Formosa agariphila KMM 3901: one gene and its partner. The protein of the gene in region 1 interacts with the protein of each later gene in a pairwise test. Links are inferred from orthologs where the notes say so. Each region holds a gene or a part of one and is shown in the gene's direction. Other genes may lie near its edges. The genes, in order: BN863_RS06270 and dnaE.

Region 1 (8,882 bases):
TTTGGAAGTGTTCAATACTTGGTTATTGGCTTAAGTTGGACTTTAGGATTTGCTATTATTAATGCTTTATATCCGTCTTTGGCAGAATCTTATAAAGACGATAATCAAGGGTATATTTCTAAATTTAGGCAATTAACTTCTGCCATGATTCTACTAGGTATTGGGATTGGTCTATTTTATACGGTTTTTGGTAACTACATTTTAAACACTTATTTTTTAGAACAATATACCGAGGCTAAATCTCCCTTAAAAATCTTTTGTTGGTCACCTTTACTTGTGTTTATTGGGATGTTATACGAGAAGCATTTACTTACAATTAACCAATTAGAACACGAGGTTTATCGTTTTGCTTTAGGCTGTGTAACCAACCTTGTGCTGTGTTATTATTTAATTCCAATATATTATTTAAATGGTGCTGCAGCGGCTGTATTATTAAGTCATTTAGTTACTAACATTATATATCCATTAGTACAATTATCTATTAAAAATCGAAGATTATTTATCTTAAATCTAAAGTAACTCATGCATTTACTCCTTTTAGCTCTCGCCCCAATTGTTGTAATTATTGTTTACATTTATAATAAGGATAAGTATGAAAAAGAACCAAAGCGTTTACTATTATACAACTTCTTGTTAGGAGCTTTTGTTAGTATATTAATTACAACAATTATTTCCTTAATATTTAATAGTATTATCCCTACAGACGATTCGAGTCTGCTACACTTGATTATAAAAGCTTTCTTTGTAGTTGCATTTACAGAAGAATTTAGCAAATATTTTATTGTTCGTTATTTTGCACAACCAAATAAAGCATTTAACGAACCGTTCGATGGAATTATGTACGCCGTTATGGTATCTATGGGATTTGCCGCTACAGAAAATATTTTTTACGTATTAGAAGGTGGCGTTAGTTCTGGAATTTTAAGAGCATTTACGGCTGTACCAGCTCATGCGACTTTCGGAATCTTAATGGGGTATTTTATGGGAAAGGCTAAGTTTTCTAATAACCGAATTAAACACAATTTAACGGGATTATTATTGGCCGTAATCTTTCACGGAAGTTACGATTTCTTCCTCTTTATTAATTTTATACCAGGGATTTGGGTGGGTGCATTCATTTCTCTTGGTGTAGGAATTGTATTAGCAAGAAAAGGAATAAAAAAACATCAAGAGAAATCATATTTTAAATAATAGTACTATCTTTATTTCCCGAAAATCTCATTAAATGAACACGATGAAGAATACGATAGCAGAACGCGTAGCTGACTTTATAAAGAACTTCCCTCCTTTCGATTTACTCGATAAAGAGCAATTGCTCGATATTTCTAAAGAAGTAAAAATCAAGTATTTAGACAAAGAAAGTGTTATTTATAACATCAATGACCCTTTACATGATCAGTTCTATATGATATACAAAGGAGCTGTAAAGCTTAAGAAATATATCAATGAAAAATTAGAAACTATTGATCAATTTGATGAAGGAGATGTATTCGGATTGCGTCCATTATTTGCAAAAGAGAATTATGCAATAACTTCTGTTACCGAAGAGGAGACTATTTTATATTGTATTCCTATTGAAATGTTCCATCCATTCATCGATAATAATAAAGATTTTCGTCAGTATTTAATTGAGAGTTTTGCATCGAATACAGAGAACCCATTTTCTAACGAATTTCAGAAGAAATTACTAGAAGATGATGTTAAATTAGACCTGTCTAAAGACATGTTCGAAATGCAACCTGTTCGACTTGTTAAAAATGTAATTACAACTAAAAAGACATCGAGCATTCAGGATGCTGCTAAATTAATGGCAGAACACAATATTGGGTCTTTAATTATTGAAGAGAAAGAATGTCCAATCGGAATTATTACCGATAAAGACCTTAGATTACATGTAGCCACTGGAAATTATGCGATTGATGAGGATGTTTCTAAAATCATGAATTCTCCAGTATTGTGTTACAAGAAAAACATTACTATAGCTCAAGCACAAACCACATTGATGAAACATAAAATCAATCAAATTGTGGTAACAAAAGATGGTACGCCTAATTCTAAAATTTTAGGAGTCTTTTCTGAGCATGATATTATTGTAATGAAAGGAACAAACCCTTCAGTGTTAATGAAAGCGATTAAACGTTCAGATTCTACTAAAGAATTAAAACGTATACGCGAAAAAATCATGATGCTTTTAGATGGGTATATTCAACAAAATATTCCACTTACGCATATTAACAACATTATATTCGAACTAAACGATGCCACGATTAAACGTGTTATAGAACGTTGCGTCGAAAAAATGGATCAAGTACCGCCAGTTAAATTTGCTTGGATGTCTTTGGGAAGCCAAGGAAGAAAAGAGCAACTTTTACATACAGATCAAGATAACGCTCTTGTTTTTGAAAACACAGACGATGATCATCTAGAAGAGGTTAGAAGTTATTTCTTAACCTTAGCTAAAAAAGTAAATAAGCGTTTAAAAACTATTGGTTTCGAATATTGCCCTGGCGAAATGATGGCAAAAAACCCTAAATACTGTTTAAGTATTGATGAATGGGAAAATCAATTTTCTGCTTGGACTAGAGAAACAGAAGAAGATGAATTACTTTTATGTTCAATCTTTTTCGATTTCGATATTACTTATGGCGATATTAATCTAACCAATCAATTGTCTGATTACGTTATAGAAATCACTAAAAATAATTTAATTTTTCAATCTAAATTAGGAGCTTCTTCTTTAAGAAACCCTTCCCCATTAGGATTCTTCAGACAATTTTTAGTAGAACAAGATGGTGAATATAAAGATCATTTCGACATCAAGAAAAGAGCAATCATGCCACTTACAGATGCTGGAAGATTATTAGCGATACATTACCAAATAAAACATATTAACAACACTGCAGAACGTTTCGAGAAGTTGGCTGAATTACTTCCTGAGGATCAAGAATTATTTTATTCTTGCGCCTATGCTTCTAAAGCCTTATTAAAGTTTAGAACCAAACGCGGAATACGTCATCACGACAGCGGACGCTTTATTGCTTTAGCTGAACTTTCTAAGGAAGAAAAAATGAAACTTAAACGTTGTTTTAAAGCAGTGAGTAAAGTTCAAGAACTTGTTAAATTAAAATTTAATCTTAAGAATTTCATTTAATGAAATGGCTTTTCAATAAAACTGAAAACACACATCCAGAATTTTGGACCAATTACGAATCTCTTTTTTTAGAACAAAAAGAAGGTGATATTACAGCTTCAACTTACGTTATTTTAGACACTGAAACTACAGGGTTTAACTACGATAAAGATAGAATGCTAAGTATTGGTGCTGTAAAAATAATAAATGGCTATATAGACATAAGCACTGCTTTCGAAATCTATATAAAACAAGATTATTTTGATGAGAATACCGTGCAAATCCACGGTATTCTTAAAAACGATAAATTCGAAACTGTTACCGAAGACGAAGCTATTGTTTTATTTCTAGACTATATTAAAGATTCTATTTTAGTAGCACATAATGCTTATTTCGATATCGGAATGATTAATGCTGCATTTAAACGTCATGGCCTTCCAGAACTAAAAAACAAAGTGTTAGATACAATGCATTTGTTTCGTGCAACACGTACAAAATCTACAGTAATTCCTCCTAAAAAGACTTACTCTTTAGAGGATTTAGCAGAGCACTATGATATCGATTTAAGCGATAGACATACCGCTTCAGGAGATGCTTTAATTACAGCTTTAGCATTTTTAAAATCGATTCACTTTTTAATAAAGACTAAGAATTATACTTTAAAAGAACTTTTTAAACTATAAATAACTCTTTTCTAAACTTTACTCATCGTCGTCTTATTTGTTATATTTACAAGACAAACAGACATCTATGAGTAAATTAACCAAAGTAATTGTAAACGATATTCATCATTTTAGTCTTTCTAAAAATGATTTGAATGTTTTAGATAGTGTGGAAACAACAACTAACCAGTTCCACATAATTCAGGATCAAATTTCTTATCATGCTGAAATCTCCAATGCAGATTTTCAGAATAAATCTTATACCGTACATATAAATAATACCTCGTATCAAGTAGATATAGCTACAGAATTAGACGAACTTATTAAAAGTATGGGACTTAATAATAAGACTTTAAAACAGACCGATGTTATTAAGGCGCCAATGCCTGGACTTATTTTACATATTACAGTCAATGTAGGCGACCATATAAAAACAAATACACCTTTACTTGTTTTAGAGGCCATGAAAATGGAAAATAGTATAGTTTCTCCACGCGATGGAATTATAAAAGCGATTGCCATAGAAAAAGGATCCACAGTTAATAAAGGTGATCTTTTAATAGAATTTGAATAACGAAAACCACTTTATTATGAAAAAAATTTTAGTAGCAAATCGTGGGGAAATCGCACTTCGAATTATGAAAACGGCAAAGAAAATGGGCATTAAAACCGTGGCTATTTATTCTACTGCCGATAGAGAATCGCCACATGTAACCTATGCAGATGAAGCCATATGTATCGGAGAACCACCTTCAAATCAATCGTATTTATTAGGCGACAAGATTATAGAATTTGCAAAAAAGTTGCATGTAGACGCCATTCATCCTGGATACGGATTTTTAAGTGAAAATGCAGAGTTTGCAGAACAAGTAGAAGCAAACAATATTGTTTTTATAGGCCCTAAATCGGAGTCTATTAGAATCATGGGAAGTAAGCTAGCAGCTAAAGAAGCAGTTAAACACTACAATATCCCTATGGTTCCTGGAACCAAAGATGCTATAACAGATATTAAAGAAGCAGAACTTATAGCTGAAAAAATAGGCTTTCCAATTCTTATAAAAGCTTCGGCCGGTGGTGGAGGAAAAGGCATGCGTATCGTTCAAAATAAACATGAATTAGAAGTGCAAATGAAACGCGCAATAAGCGAGGCAAAAAATGCATTTGGAGATGGTTCTGTTTTTATTGAGAAATATATTGCTTCTCCCCGACATATAGAAATACAAATATTAGCTGATACTTTAGGTCATACCGTACATTTATTCGAACGAGATTGCAGCATTCAAAGGCGTCATCAAAAAGTTATTGAAGAAGCCCCATCTGCCATTCTCACTCCTAGTCTACGAGATAAAATGGGTGATGCTGCGATTAAAGTTGCCAAAGCATGCAATTATATTGGTGCAGGTACTGTAGAGTTTTTGTTAGATGATAACGATAAGTTTTATTTTTTAGAAATGAATACCCGTTTGCAAGTCGAGCATCCCGTTACAGAGTTAATTACAGGTTTAGATTTAGTAGAATTACAAATAAAAATAGCACGTGGTGAAGCTTTACATTTAGTACAGGCTCATTTAGAAATTCTAGGGCACGCTATGGAATTGCGTATTTATGCAGAAGATCCTCTAAACGATTTTCTACCAAGTATTGGCAAATTAGATGTGTACAAATTACCAGAAGGAAAAAATATACGTGTGGATAACGGTATTAATGAAGGTGCTGATGTACCAATATATTACGATCCCATGTTAGCTAAGTTAATAGCATACGGTAAAACTCGTGAAGAGGCTATTGAAAATATGTTAGAAGCCATACATGATTATAAAATAGAAGGTATTAGCACCACTTTAAGCTTTGGGAAATTCGTTTTTCAGAATGCTGCGTTCCAAGAAGGAAACTTCGATACTAATTTTGTAAACATCTATTACTCCAAAGACGTTTTAAAAATTCAAGCTGAAAAAGAAGCTAGACTTGCTGCTTTAGTTGCTTTAAAGCAATACGAAAAGGACTTAAAACAAGTAAGATTACCCAAACATTAATTTAAAGTTTATGGATTCTAAAACAAAAATACTATCCGATAAATTAGCTAAAGCTCATCTTGGAGGCGGAACGCATCGCATAGAAAAACAACATAGCAAGAAAAAACTAACTGCAAGAGAACGTGTAGACTACTTATTAGACTCGAGTTCTTTTGAAGAAATAGGCATCTTAGTAACCCACCGTACCACCGATTTTAATATGGATAAGGAACTATATTATGGCGATGGTGTAATTACGGGATATGGTACAATTAACAATAGATTGGTATACGTATTCGCACAAGATTTTACTGTTTTTGGAGGTTCTTTATCTGAAACACATGCCGAAAAGATTTGTAAAATTATGGACTTGGCTTTAAAAATGGGAGCGCCACTTATTGGTTTAAACGATTCTGGTGGAGCACGGATTCAGGAAGGTGTACGATCGCTTGGCGGATATGCAGACATCTTTTACAAAAACGTGCAATCCTCAGGTATCATTCCTCAAATTTCTGCTATCATGGGACCTTGTGCTGGTGGTGCCGTGTACTCGCCTGCGATGACAGATTTTACAATGATGGTAGAACATAGCAGTTATATGTTTGTTACAGGACCAAATGTGGTAAAAACAGTAACCAACGAAGAAGTAACATCTGAAGAACTAGGAGGCGCACATACACATGCTACAAAGTCTGGAGTAGCACATATTACCTCTACAAACGATATAGAATGCCTAGACAATATAAAAACGTTGTTAAGTTATCTACCACAAAACAATACACAAACAACAGATAAAATTCCGTTTGAATTACAAGATGAAATAAGAGCTGAACTTGCTACTATTGTTCCTGAGAATGCAAATAAGCCATACGATATGCATCACGTTATAAATGGTATAATTGATGATGATTCATTTTTTGAAATTCATAAAGAGTATGCACAAAATATAATTGTTGGATTTGCGCGACTTGGAGGTAGAAGTATTGGTATTATTGCTAACCAACCTTTAATTTTAGCAGGTGTTTTAGATGTAAACAGTTCAAAAAAAGCGGCACGATTTACACGATTCTGTGACAGTTTTAATATTCCTTTATTAGTTTTAGTAGATGTTCCTGGATTTTTACCTGGAACAGATCAAGAATGGAACGGTATAATTTCTAACGGCGCTAAATTATTATATGCTTTAAGCGAAGCTACAGTACCACGAGTAACCGTAATTACTAGAAAAGCCTATGGTGGTGCATACGATGTTATGAACTCTAAACACATAGGAGCCGATATGAATTTTGCATGGCCAAGTGCAGAAATAGCTGTTATGGGCGCTAAAGGTGCTAGTGAAATTATCTTTAGAAAAGAAATTCTAGAAGCTAAAGACCCTCATGCAAAATTAGCAGAAAAAGAAACAGAATATGCCAATGCGTTTGCAAATCCGTATCGGGCTGCTCAACGAGGGTTTATAGATGAAGTAATCTTACCTCAAGATACAAGACGAAAATTACTTAAAGCATTTAGTATGCTTGAAGATAAAAAAGTAGACTTACCAAAACGTAAACACGGAAACATTCCACTATAAACGTAAGGTCTAAAAAACAAGAAAGCCTTCAAAATGTTATACATTTTGAAGGCTTTCTGATTAGTTAACGGTTTTAAATTTTGGCTTGAAAAGTATATAAATCATAATAACGCCCTTGACTTGCAATAAGCTCATCATGCGTACCACGTTCTTTTATTCGTCCCTCTTCAATCACTAAAATCTGATCTGCTTTTCTAATTGTACTTAAACGGTGCGCTATAACAATAGTTGTTCTGTCTTTTGTTAATTCATTTAAACTTTTCTGAATAAAGCCTTCACTTTCTGTATCTAAATTAGATGTTGCTTCATCTAAAATAATTACTTTCGGATTTGCTAAAATTGCTCTTGCAATGGCGATACGCTGACGTTGACCTCCGGATAATTTAACACCGCGCTCCCCTATTAACGTATCTAAACCATCGTCAAAACGGTCTGTAAACTCACTCACGTAGGCTGAGTCGACAGCTTTTATGAGTTCTGCTTCAGAAGCGTTTGGTCTCGGAAATAAAATATTTTCACGAATGGTACCTTCAAATAAAAATTCGTCTTGAAGTACAACTCCTAAATGCTTTCTAAAACTTTGTAATTTCACTTTAGTTAAATCGTAACCATCTACAGAAACTACTCCCGATTTAGGATTTAAAAAGGTAGCAGATAAACCTGCAATTGTAGATTTACCAGATCCAGAACTTCCTACCAATGCAACTACAGATCCAGATGGTGCATTAAAACTAATGTTGTGCAGCACGTCTTTACCTTCATCGTAGGCAAACGAAACATCGTTAAACACTAAGTCGCCTTTCATGTTTTCAATTTCTAACGTTCTATTTGCATCATCTTCTTCAGTTTCCAAATTCATTAATTCTTCAGTACGATCTAATCCCGCTAAAGCTTCTGTTAGCTGACTTCCAATATTACTCATTTGTACAATTGGCGCAATCATAAACCCGAGAAGCAATGTAAAAAACATAAAGTCTCCAATTGTTAATTCGCCTTGCATAATTTTATAACCACCAATTCCCATAATTCCAGTAGAAGCTATTCCTAAAAGAAATGTAGAAGAACTCGTCATAACTGCAGTAGCTGTTAAACTCTTTTTTACATTTTGAAACAATTTATCGACGCCTTCTTCAAACGCTTTATTTTCTTGATCTTCGGCATTAAATGCTTTAATCACGCGAACGCCTGCTAAAGTTTCAGTTAAACGCCCAGTAACTTCAGCATTAATTACACCACGTTTTCTAAATATAGGTCTAATATATTTAAATGCTTTCATGGCAAGTACCCCGAAAACAGCTACAGGAACCAAAACAAAAAGTGTCATAGATGGACTAATTCGTATTAGTAATATCAATGAAATTACAGCTGTAAACGTCCCACCTACTAGTTGTACTAGACCTGTACCTATTAAGTTTCGAACACCTTCTACATCAGTCATAATTCGGGAAACTAATACGCCAGACTTTGTATTATCGAAAAAACTTATAGGTAGAGATAGTACTTTT
Region 2 (10,782 bases), 2.3 Mb from region 1 along the record:
CACCTAGTCCGGATTTATTTGGTAATAGATTTTCTTTTGGAATTTTTACATTATCGAAAATTAATTCGCCTGTTGCTGAAGCTCGTAACGACCATTTGTTATGTGTTTCTGGAGTGGTAAAGCCTTCCGTGCCACGTTCCACAATTAAACCATGTATACGACCAGTTTCATCTTTTGCCCAAACCACAGCAACTTGTGCAAATGGCGCATTCGAAATCCACATTTTGGCACCATTTAAAAGATAGTGGTCTCCCATATCTTTAAAGTTGGTAGTCATTCCAGACGGATTAGAACCATGGTCTGGTTCTGTTAATCCAAAGCATCCAATCCATTCGCCACTCGCTAATTTTGGTAAATACTTTTTGCGTTGTGCTTCATCTCCATATTTCCAAATGGGATACATTACCAAGGACGATTGTACCGAAGCGGTACTGCGAATACCAGAATCGCCACGTTCTATTTCTTGCATGATTAAACCATACGAGATTTGATCTAATCCGGCACCTCCATATGCTTCTGGTATATAAGGGCCAAATGCACCAATGTCTGCCAATCCTTTAATAAGTTGTTTCGGAAATTCTGACTTCTGAGCGAAGTCTTCAATAATAGGAGAGACATCGCGTTTTACCCATGATCGTGCAGCATCTCGAACTAATTTATGTTCGTCGGTTAAAAGTTCGTCTAGGTTGTAATAGTCTGGTGCTTCAAATACATCTGGTTTCATAAAGCGCATGTTTTTAGATAAAAGCGAGTTGCTTTTGTCTTTTTGTGGAACAATCGTCAATCTAATTACTCAAATTTAACGATTACTCGGCAGAACATTACATCTTTAAATAGAAATCTTTAGTAAGGTTAATGTAGTCTTCAGTATAATTATGACGTTCGTTTTCAATAATTAAAGTGTTTGTTTCAATAGCTGTTTTTGAAAATGAAAATTGCATTAAACTGCGCTTAATTTCTGAATTTGGATTGCCTTTAACATGTAGAATTTTGTTGGGAAATAAGTCTACTTTTGAGGCTAAATCAATCATATTTGCTTCCTCTTTAAAAGGGACAATCACACAAAACACACCATGTTTAGATAATAATTTTGAGGTGCTTTCTATTAAATGATCAAACGGAAGCGCATCTGCAAAACGTGCTAAATCACGTTGTTCATTATCGGTTTTAAAATCTTCAGAGTAGAATGGCGGGTTTGAGACAATCAGGTCGTATTTGTCTTCAATTTCATCAACAAATTCTTCTAAGGCAGCGTGATAACAAAATAGGCGGTCTCCCCAAGGAGCGTTTTCAAAATTATCTACACATTGTTCGTAAGCTTCATCATCAATTTCCATTGCATCAATGAGTTCTGCCGAACTACGCTGGGCTAGCATAAGTGCAATTACACCTGTTCCTGCTCCAATATCAAGAATAGAAAACGGATGATGGTCGATGCTTGCCCATGCACCAAGTAACACGCCATCTGTGCCAATTTTCATGGCGCAGCGGTCTTGATTAATGCTAAATGCTTTGAATTTAAATGGTTTGCTCATAGTAAAAGTTGTAGTGCGTCATTCTAAAGAATGACATTTAGTCTTCTAAATATAAATCAATTAAACCTTCGGGAGTTTCAACAAAAATTGTTTTGTTAGGCTTGTCTACTTTCGAGATAAATTCGTCGTTCATCGGAATTAAGATTTCAATACCATCGCGATCTATTTCAAAAAGTGCTTGAGCAGTAGAATCGTTAATTGATTTAATGATACCTACTTTTCCAAAATTATTATCTTCGACAGTAAAGCCTATAATTTCGTGGAAATAGAATTTATTACCTTCTAATTCGGGTAAAAAACTAAGCGGTAAATATAAATCTGATTTCAATAAAGCATCTGCATCTGCTTCAGAATCTACATCTTCAAACTTTATACGGAGTAATTCTGATTTGTGAAGTTGAGACGATTCGATAAAAAATGGTACTAAATTGTTTCGTAAATCAATAAACACCGAATCCATATCTTCGAATAATTCAGGTTCGTCTGTATCTAGTTTTATAAGAAGTTCACCTTTAAAACTATATTTTTTTACAATCTTTCCAAGAAAGAAACAGTCTTCTTTTTTCATAATATTTTAAATAAAAAAAACCCGACAACGAGTTGTCAGGTTTTAAAAGTATAAAAAAATTAATTTTTTATTCCTCTTCGTTAGAAGTTTCTTCTGCAGGTTCAGCATTAGCAGCTTCTTCAGCAGCTTTTGCTTCTGCTTCAGCCTCAGCGGCAGCAGCAGTTCTTGCATCATTAACAGCTTTTTCAGCATCTAAAGCTTTTGCTTTTGCATCAGCTTCAGCTTTTGCTAAACCATCTTCCTTAGAAGTTACTTTAGCAGCTTTTTCTTCAACCCAAGCAGTAAATTTAGCTTCTGCTTGCTCTTCAGTTAAAGCACCTTTTCTAACACCACCAGCAAGGTGATTTTTAAGCATTGCACCTTTGTAAGATAAAATAGCTTTTGCAGTATCTGTAGGTTGTGCACCGTTTTGTAACCAAGTTACAGCACCGTTTACATCTAATTCGATAGTTGCAGGGTTTGTGTTTGGATTGTAGATACCTAATTTTTCTAAGTATTTACCATCTCTTTTTGATCTTGCATCAGCTGCAACGATCCAGTAAAAAGGTTTCCCTTTTTTACCATGTCTTTGTAATCTAATTTTTACTGGCATAATAATTAATTATTTGAGGTTCTCGACCTCTGTTATTAATAAGGGCGCAAAGATACTATAAAAATTTAATATTCAATAACTTAATTTAAATGAAATGATAAGCATTATTTGTCTTATTTTTGAATCCCTAATTCAAAGATTTTATAGTATGAGAACATGGCTTTTAGTGCTTTTAGTGATGCTAACGTGTTTAGGTTGCGAAGAAAATATAGAATTTAATGCTCCTGCACTTCAGGCGAATAAAGACGGAGAGTTTTGGAAATCAATTTCTCAAGGTGTTTCAGAATCGTCTAACGTGTTAACTATTTCTGCACGTTTAAATGGGGAAGTAATTACACTTGAAGTGCCCTCAAATGGCAACGATACTCTCTTTGAATTGGGAGCAGGAAAAACACCAAAGGCCACATATTTAGATGCGAATAATGTTATGTATACTACACTATTTAGTGCCGTAAATGACACTTTAACAACTAATATAGACGAAAGTGTTATTTTTCATTCAGAAGGTCAAATAGAAATTGATGATATTAATAACACTGAAGGATTTGTGAGTGGTAAATTTTGGTTTACAGCTTATGATTCATTAGGATTAAATAAGGTAAATTTTAATAATGGCGTGTTCTACCAAGTGCCATTTTCTACAGAATAAAGTTAATTTTTTAAGTCTAATATTAAGCAGCACATGATGTTGCTTTTTTTGTTTATAAAAGGTTGTTAAGAGCGGTCGAAAACCCCTTAATTATTCTTACTTTTAACCTCCTCATTTTTTAGCACAAAAAATTTTATGTACTTAATATTCGATACCGAAACTACAGGTTTACCAAAGCGTTGGGATGCCCCAATTACCGACTCAGATAACTGGCCAAGATGTATTCAAATTGCATGGCAATTACACGATGAGCTAGGAAATTGTATCGAGCATCAAGACTATTTGGTGAAACCAGAAGGTTTTAATATTCCTTACGATGCAGAAAAAATTCATGGTATTTCTACAGAATTAGCCGAGGAGCAGGGTATTACGTTAGCAGAAGTTTTAGAGAAATTCAATATTGCGCTTAGTAAAACAAAGTTCGTTGTAGGGCAGAATGTCGGATTCGACCTTAATATTATGGGAGCCGAATTTCATAGGGAAGCTGTTGCTAATCAGTTACAAGAACTTCCGGTATTAGATACGTGTACAGAACTTACTGCTAAATTATGTCAGATTCCTGGAGGACGAGGAGGTCGATTTAAATTACCAACATTAACAGAACTGCATCAGTTTCTGTTTAATAAACCGTTTGGTGAAGCACATAATGCCACTGCCGATGTGGAAGCAACGACGCGTTGTTTCTTTGAATTAATCCGAAGAAAACAATTTACAGTTGAAGCCTTAGATGTACAGTCAGATTATTTCGAGCGTTTTAATAAGGCGAATCCGCAAGAAATTCAGTTGATAGGTTTAAAACACATCAACTTAAAAAAGGCAAGTGCTAAAATTAATGAGCGTTTACAAAAAGCACAAGCAACAGATCTTTCTGCTGCCGAAATCAAGCAAAACATATCGGAGTTATCCGATGTTAATTTCGCACATTTACATAATCACTCACAATTTTCGGTATTACAGTCTACTATAAGTATCCCCGATTTAGTTGGTGCTGCTGCGAAACAAAATATGATTGGAGTAGCACTTACCGATCATGCCAATATGATGGGAGCATTTCACTTTGTTAGAGCTGTTATCAATCATAATAAAGGTGTTCAGGCTAAAAATGAAGAAGCTATCGCAGCAGGGAAAGAGCCTACTTTAAATGAAATGAAACCTGTTTTAGGGTGCGAATTTTTTGTTTGCGAAAATCATTTAGATAAATCGAGAAAAGATAATGGATATCAGATTGTCATTATCGCAAAAAATAAAAATGGGTATCATAATTTGGCAAAATTATCGTCTGCAGCATTTACAGATGGATTTTATTATGTACCAAGAATTGATAAAAAATTAATCGAACAATATAAAGAAGACCTCATTGTTTTTACAGGAAACCTATATGGTGAAGTGCCAAGTAAGGTTTTAAATGTAGGTGAAAACCAAGCTGAAGAAGCCCTAATTTGGTGGAAAGAGCAGTTTGGAGATGACCTTTATATCGAGTTAATGCGTCATAATCAAGAAGACGAAAATCGTGTTAACCCTGTATTAATAGAGTTTTCTAAGAAGCATAATGTAAAATTAATAGCGACAAATAATACGTATTATGTAGACCAAAAAGATGCTAATGCACACGATATTTTATTATGTGTTCGCGATGGAGAAAAGCAATCTACGCCAATAGGTCGTGGTCGTGGTTACCGTTATGGTATGCCAAATCAAGAGTATTATTTTAAGTCTTCAGACGAGATGAAGGCGCTCTTTAAAGATGTTCCTGAAGCTATTAGTAATATTCAGGAAGTTGTCGATAAAATTGAAGTTTTCGAATTAGCTCGAAATGTATTATTACCTAAGTTCGATATTCCAGAAAAATTTCAACACCCCGAAGATGATATCGATGGTGGAAAGCGTGGAGAAAATGCTTTTCTAAGAGATATTACATATAAAGGTGCTAGAATCCGATATGGTGAGGAGCTTTCACCCGAAGTAATTGAACGATTAGATTTTGAACTATCGGTTATTGAAAAAACAGGGTATCCTGGGTATTTCTTAATTGTAGAAGATTTTATCCGTGAGGCACGAAAAATGGATGTGTCTGTAGGTCCGGGGCGTGGTTCCGCCGCAGGATCTGTAGTCGCGTATTGCTTATGGATTACCAATATCGACCCGATGTTGTACAATCTGCTTTTCGAGCGTTTCTTGAATCCCGATCGTGTGAGTATGCCCGATATCGATATTGATTTCGATGATGAAGGTCGAAGTCGTGTTATGGATTATGTGATTGAAAAATACGGAAGTAATCAGGTTGCACAAATTATTACGTATGGTACTATGGCGGCAAAGTCGTCTATTCGAGATACCGCACGTGTATTAGATTTACCACTTTTTGAAGCCGATAGAATTGCGAAGTTAATCCCTAATATGTCTAAGCTTCATAAAATATTTGGACTAGATGAAAAGGGGTTAAAAGAAAAGTTTAAAGCAGAAGATTTAGAGAAAGTTAATGAGCTTATAAGTCTAGCTGAAGGGAATAATCTTGAAGCAGAAACCTTAAACTTAGCGAGACGTTTAGAAGGCTCGGTAAGAAATACAGGGATTCATGCCTGTGGTGTAATTATTACGCCAGACGATATTACCAAGTTCGTTCCAGTGTCTTTGGCAAAAGACTCTAATTTGTATGTTACTCAGTTTGACAACTCGGTTGTGGAAGATGCAGGGTTACTAAAAATGGACTTCTTGGGGTTAAAAACGTTAACCCTAATTAAAGACACTGTTAAAATTGTAAAAGCAAAACACGACATCGATCTTGATCCGGAGAATTTTCCGCTAGACGATGTTAAAACATATGAGTTGTTCCAACGTGGGGAAACGGTTGGGGTGTTCCAATACGAATCTCCTGGAATGCAAAAACACATGCAGGCGCTAAAGCCCACTGTTTTTGATGACCTTATCGCCATGAACGCCTTGTATAGACCAGGGCCAATGGAATATATCCCGAGCTTTATTAGTAGAAAGCATGGAGATGAAGAAATTGAGTACGATTTACCAGCGATGGAAGAGTACTTAAAAGAAACCTACGGTATTACGGTTTACCAAGAGCAAGTAATGCTTTTATCGCAAAAGTTGGCAGATTTCACGAAAGGTGAAGCCGATGTCTTGCGTAAGGCGATGGGTAAAAAGCAAATTGCTGTACTGGATAAAATGAAACCTAAATTCATTGATCAAGCAAGTGCAAAAGGTCATGATGCTAAGAAATTAGAGAAGATTTGGAAAGACTGGGAAGCCTTTGCGAGTTACGCCTTTAACAAATCGCACTCGACATGTTATGCTTGGATTGCTTATCAGACCGCTTATTTAAAAGCGCATTATCCTGCCGAGTACATGGCCGCTGTATTATCGAATAATATGAACGATATTAAGCAGGTTACCTTCTTTATGGAGGAATGTAAACGTATGAAGTTGGATGTACTTGGTCCCGACGTAAATGAATCGTTTTATAAGTTCTCTGTAAACGATGATTATGCTGTACGTTTTGGTATGGGAGCTGTAAAGGGTGTAGGACATGGCGCGGTAATGACAATTGTAGAGAATAGAGAAAAAGACGGGCATTATAAATCTATCTTCGATTTTGCTAAACGTATCGATTTACGTGCAGCGAATAAAAAAGCATTCGAAAATCTTGCGTTGGCGGGAGGTTTCGATTGTTTTGCAGATACGCATCGTGCTCAGTATTTCCAAGATGAAGGCGATGGCATCACGTTTTTAGAAAAAGCGGTTAAATACGGAAATAAGCATCAGGAAAATGAAAATTCTGCGCAAGTAAGTTTATTTGGAGAAGCAAGTGATGTTCAAATAGAAGAGCCTCTAGTGCCGCCGGCAGAAGAGTGGGGAACTATGGAGAAGCTAGCTCGAGAAAAAGAAGTTGTTGGTATTTATATATCAGGGCATCCTTTAGATGATTTTAGAATTGAAATGAAGAATTTCTGTAATGCGAATTTAAGTATGCTCAGAAATTTAGAAGCCTGTTTAAATGCCGAACTTACTTTTGGAGGTGTTATTACAGATGTGCAGCATCGCGTTAGTAAGATGGGAAAAGGTTGGGCGATGTTTACTATAGATGATTATAACGACAGTTTTGAGTTTAGAATTTTTGGTGAAGATTATTTAAAATTCAGACACTTTTTTGTGGTAAATAGCTTTGTGCATGTTAAAGTATTTGTGCGTGAAGGTTGGGTAAATAAAGATACCGGAAAGAAGAGTGAACCGCGAATACAATTTAATAGTTTTCAGTTGTTGCACGATGTTATGGATCAGTATGCTAAAAAGCTATCTGTACAGTTAAACGTTGCAAATTTAACCGAAACTAAAGTCACCGATTTAAAACAATTGTTTGATACGCATATTGGAACTAAACTGTTGAATTTTTTAGTTTATGATTTAGAAGATAAAGTAAAATTACCAATGGTAAGTCGTACGCAAAAGATAACCATATCGCAAGAATTATTACATGCGTTAGAAGATCGCGATGTATTTTATAAGTTGAATTAATTAAACAACGATTAAAAGCATCAATTAAGACAATTTAGCAATAAAAAAAACAAATAGTAAGCATGTAAGGTTTCGCAAAATTTTTGACTAATTTTGCATAATAACAAGTAGAACTTTTAAAATATAAATATAATGGCATTAGAAATAACAGACGCGAATTTTGAAGAAACTGTATTAAAAAGTGATAAACCTGTAGTGGTTGATTTTTGGGCAGCTTGGTGTGGACCTTGCCGTATGGTAGGACCAATTATTGATGAAATTAGTACAGAATACGATGGTAAGGCTGTAGTAGGTAAAGTAGATGTTGATGCAAATCAAGACTTTGCTTCTAAATATGGTGTACGTAACATTCCTACTGTTTTGGTGTTTCAAAACGGAGAAGTTGTTGGTCGTCAAGTAGGTGTTGCTCCTAAAAAAGCATACACAGACGCTATCGATGAGCTTTTGTAATAGAAATAAACATATAACATGTAATTAAAGGTTTGGCTTAGTGCTAAACCTTTTTTATTTTTAGATGGTATTAAAAACAATTCATGGATTTAAAAGAAGAGTTACAACATGTAGGCGGATTTGTTAATCTGGAATTGTTGGCAAAACAAGTTGTTGAAGGCTTTATAGCTGGTATGCATAAGAGTCCGTTTCATGGATTTTCAGCAGAGTTTGCCGAGCATAAAATTTATAATCAAGGGGAAAGTACAAAGCATATCGACTGGAAGTTGTTTGCTAAAACCGATAAATTATATACCAAACGTTACGACGAAGAAACCAATTTGCGTTGTCATCTTATCATTGATAATAGTAGTTCTATGCATTATCCAGATGTTAAGAACTTTTCACTCAATCATCTAAATAAAATAGCTTTTTCATCTTTGGCTTCGGCGTCTATTATGCATATGCTTAAACGGCAACGAGATGCTGTAGGCTTAAGTATATATAGCGATACTTACGAGTATTATGCGCCAGAAAAAGGAAGTGATAGACATCGGCATATGCTAATTAATGAATTAGAACGTGTGGTTGTATCCAATCCTAAGGAGAAAACAACAGATACCTATACGTACTTGCATCACATTGCAGAAAATTTACATAAACGGTCTTTGGTTGTTCTTTTTACAGATATGTTCCAAGAGTCGGCAAAAGATGATCAATTATTTGAAGCCCTTCGTCATTTAAAATATAATAAGCACGAAGTGGTGCTGTTTCATGTGTTTGATAAGGATAAGGAATTGCATTTTAACTTCGATAATACACCTAAACGGTTCTTAGATGTTGAGACAGGTGCTTATATAAATGTCTATGCCGGCACTATTAAAGCGAATTATGAAACTGAAATTTTAAAGTATTTTGAAGCTTTAAAGTTAAAATGTGCTCAGTATAAAATAAAATATGTGGAAGCCGATATAAATAAAAATTTCGATAACATATTGACAACCTTTATGGTAGAGCGTTCTAAGTTCTTGTAGTGAATAGAGCGACGAAAAAAAACAAATAAAATGTTTGTGTATTTAAAAAAGGAGTGTATATTTGCACTCGCAATAACGCAACGGTCTGGTAGTTCAGCTGGTTAGAATACCTGCCTGTCACGCAGGGGGTCGCGGGTTCGAATCCCGTCCAGACCGCAATATTGCTAAAAGCCTCAAGCAATTGAGGCTTTTTTTATGCAATACAAAGTAGTTGTGTTGTTAGATAAATGTAATGTTTATCTAAGGTTTAAGTTGTTAAACCAATGAAAGGCTTTCCTTTTTTCAAACTTGAAAATTGGGATGCTTTTTTATTTTATGGGTATTTTGTTTTCATGTTGATTTACTTTGGATTATTCCTCTTAGTTGTGTTTATGCATATATTGTAGTTTATCTAAACAGAAAAAAATCTATATTTCTTTGTTCTCGACTTCGCTCGAACATCCTAGAGAGATATCATGATTTTACTGTTTTGCTAATAATATAGAAGAGAGGTTTAGAGATTAAATACCGTAAATTTAAATGGTATTTAAGCAAAGTCATGTATCTCTTATGATAATCCTTGACTTAGGATACAATCAAACTGTTTTTTAATTTCACTTACTTTTTAGGTGGAGTGCATATTGGTTTAAATTCAATAATGCGTTTTTTTGTTTTCGACTCCACTCGAACACTTTAGGGAGATGTCGTGATTTAGCTGTTATATTAATTATCTAGAAGAGATGTTGAGATATTACCCGTATATCATAGAAATTATAGACTTTGTATCGCAACGTTTTTATTGTAATTAGTTGTTTTATATTGTATTATGATTCTCGTTTTTTAATACTTAATTTAAATATTAAAATTTTTCAATAATTATAGTTGTAATATAAAAAAGGGATGTATATTTGCACTCGCAATAACGCAACGGTCTGGTAGTTCAGCTGGTTAGAATACCTGCCTGTCACGCAGGGGGTCGCGGGTTCGAATCCCGTCCAGACCGCAATATTGCTAAAAGCCTCAAGCAATTGAGGCTTTTTTTATGCAATACACGATAGTTGTGTTGTTAGATAAATGTAATGTTTATCTAAGGTTTAAGTTGTTAAACCAATGAAAGGCTTTCCTTTTTTCAAACTTGAAAATTGGGATGCTTTTTTTATTTTAAAGCAGTTTGACTTCTAGTCCTTTTTAAAAATCATTCAATTTTAATAGGTTTCAGGAAACCATCATTAAATGTGTAGAAAAGATGGTGTAATTATATAGTATAAATGTAGCTATATTTGTAAAATTAGTTTAAAAATATAGCAGTAATTGCCACAGCCGCAATGAGTATTAAAAGAAAAATAATAACAACAAGACTAGTACGTTTTGTGGTTTTATCTTTTTGAAAAATATAATCGCGAGTAGGATTGTTTTCTTCTTTTACAAAGGCTGTATCTAAATTGTTTTCTTTATTTTTTCTGCTTTTAGGT

The links.
Region 2: the proteins of BN863_RS06270 (region 1) and dnaE interact in binary tests that used the Escherichia coli proteins (3 or more experiments, as listed by UniProt). The link is inferred for Formosa agariphila KMM 3901 from one-to-one orthologs.

What each region holds. Positions count from the first base shown.
Region 1 is NZ_HG315671.1:1,479,978-1,488,859, reverse strand. Bases 1,983-4,981 are described here. They hold BN863_RS06270 (3'-5' exonuclease), read left to right. Parts: upstream 1,983-3,150; coding sequence 3,151-3,813; downstream 3,814-4,981. Other genes in these bases: BN863_RS06260 (acetyl-CoA carboxylase biotin carboxylase subunit), read left to right, coding at 4,383-4,981; BN863_RS06265 (acetyl-CoA carboxylase biotin carboxyl carrier protein subunit), read left to right, coding at 3,881-4,366; BN863_RS06275 (DUF294 nucleotidyltransferase-like domain-containing protein), read left to right, coding at 1,983-3,151. Also shown: BN863_RS06285 (oligosaccharide flippase family protein), read left to right, coding at 1-519; BN863_RS06280 (PrsW family intramembrane metalloprotease), read left to right, coding at 523-1,191; more of BN863_RS06275, read left to right, coding at 1,235-1,982; more of BN863_RS06260, read left to right, coding at 4,982-5,825; BN863_RS06255 (acyl-CoA carboxylase subunit beta), read left to right, coding at 5,836-7,377; BN863_RS06250 (ABC transporter ATP-binding protein), read right to left, coding at 7,451-8,882. UniProt on the Escherichia coli protein: DNA polymerase III is a complex, multichain enzyme responsible for most of the replicative synthesis in bacteria. The epsilon subunit contain the editing function and is a proofreading 3'-5' exonuclease.
Region 2 is NZ_HG315671.1:3,771,639-3,782,420, reverse strand. Bases 3,170-8,068 are described here. They hold dnaE (DNA polymerase III subunit alpha), read left to right. Parts: upstream 3,170-3,479; coding sequence 3,480-7,868; downstream 7,869-8,068. Other genes in these bases: trxA (thioredoxin), read left to right, coding at 8,001-8,068; BN863_RS15895 (DUF6252 family protein), read left to right, coding at 3,170-3,344. Outside these bases: BN863_RS15915 (acyl-CoA dehydrogenase family protein), read right to left, coding at 1-724; BN863_RS15910 (tRNA1(Val) (adenine(37)-N6)-methyltransferase), read right to left, coding at 822-1,535; ribosome maturation factor RimM, read right to left, coding at 1,573-2,103; BN863_RS15900 (30S ribosomal protein S16), read right to left, coding at 2,171-2,695; more of BN863_RS15895, read left to right, coding at 2,844-3,169; more of trxA, read left to right, coding at 8,069-8,318; BN863_RS15880 (DUF58 domain-containing protein), read left to right, coding at 8,402-9,331; BN863_RS15865 (hypothetical protein), read right to left, coding at 10,599-10,782. UniProt on the Escherichia coli protein: DNA polymerase III is a complex, multichain enzyme responsible for most of the replicative synthesis in bacteria. This DNA polymerase also exhibits 3' to 5' exonuclease activity. The alpha chain is the DNA polymerase catalytic subunit.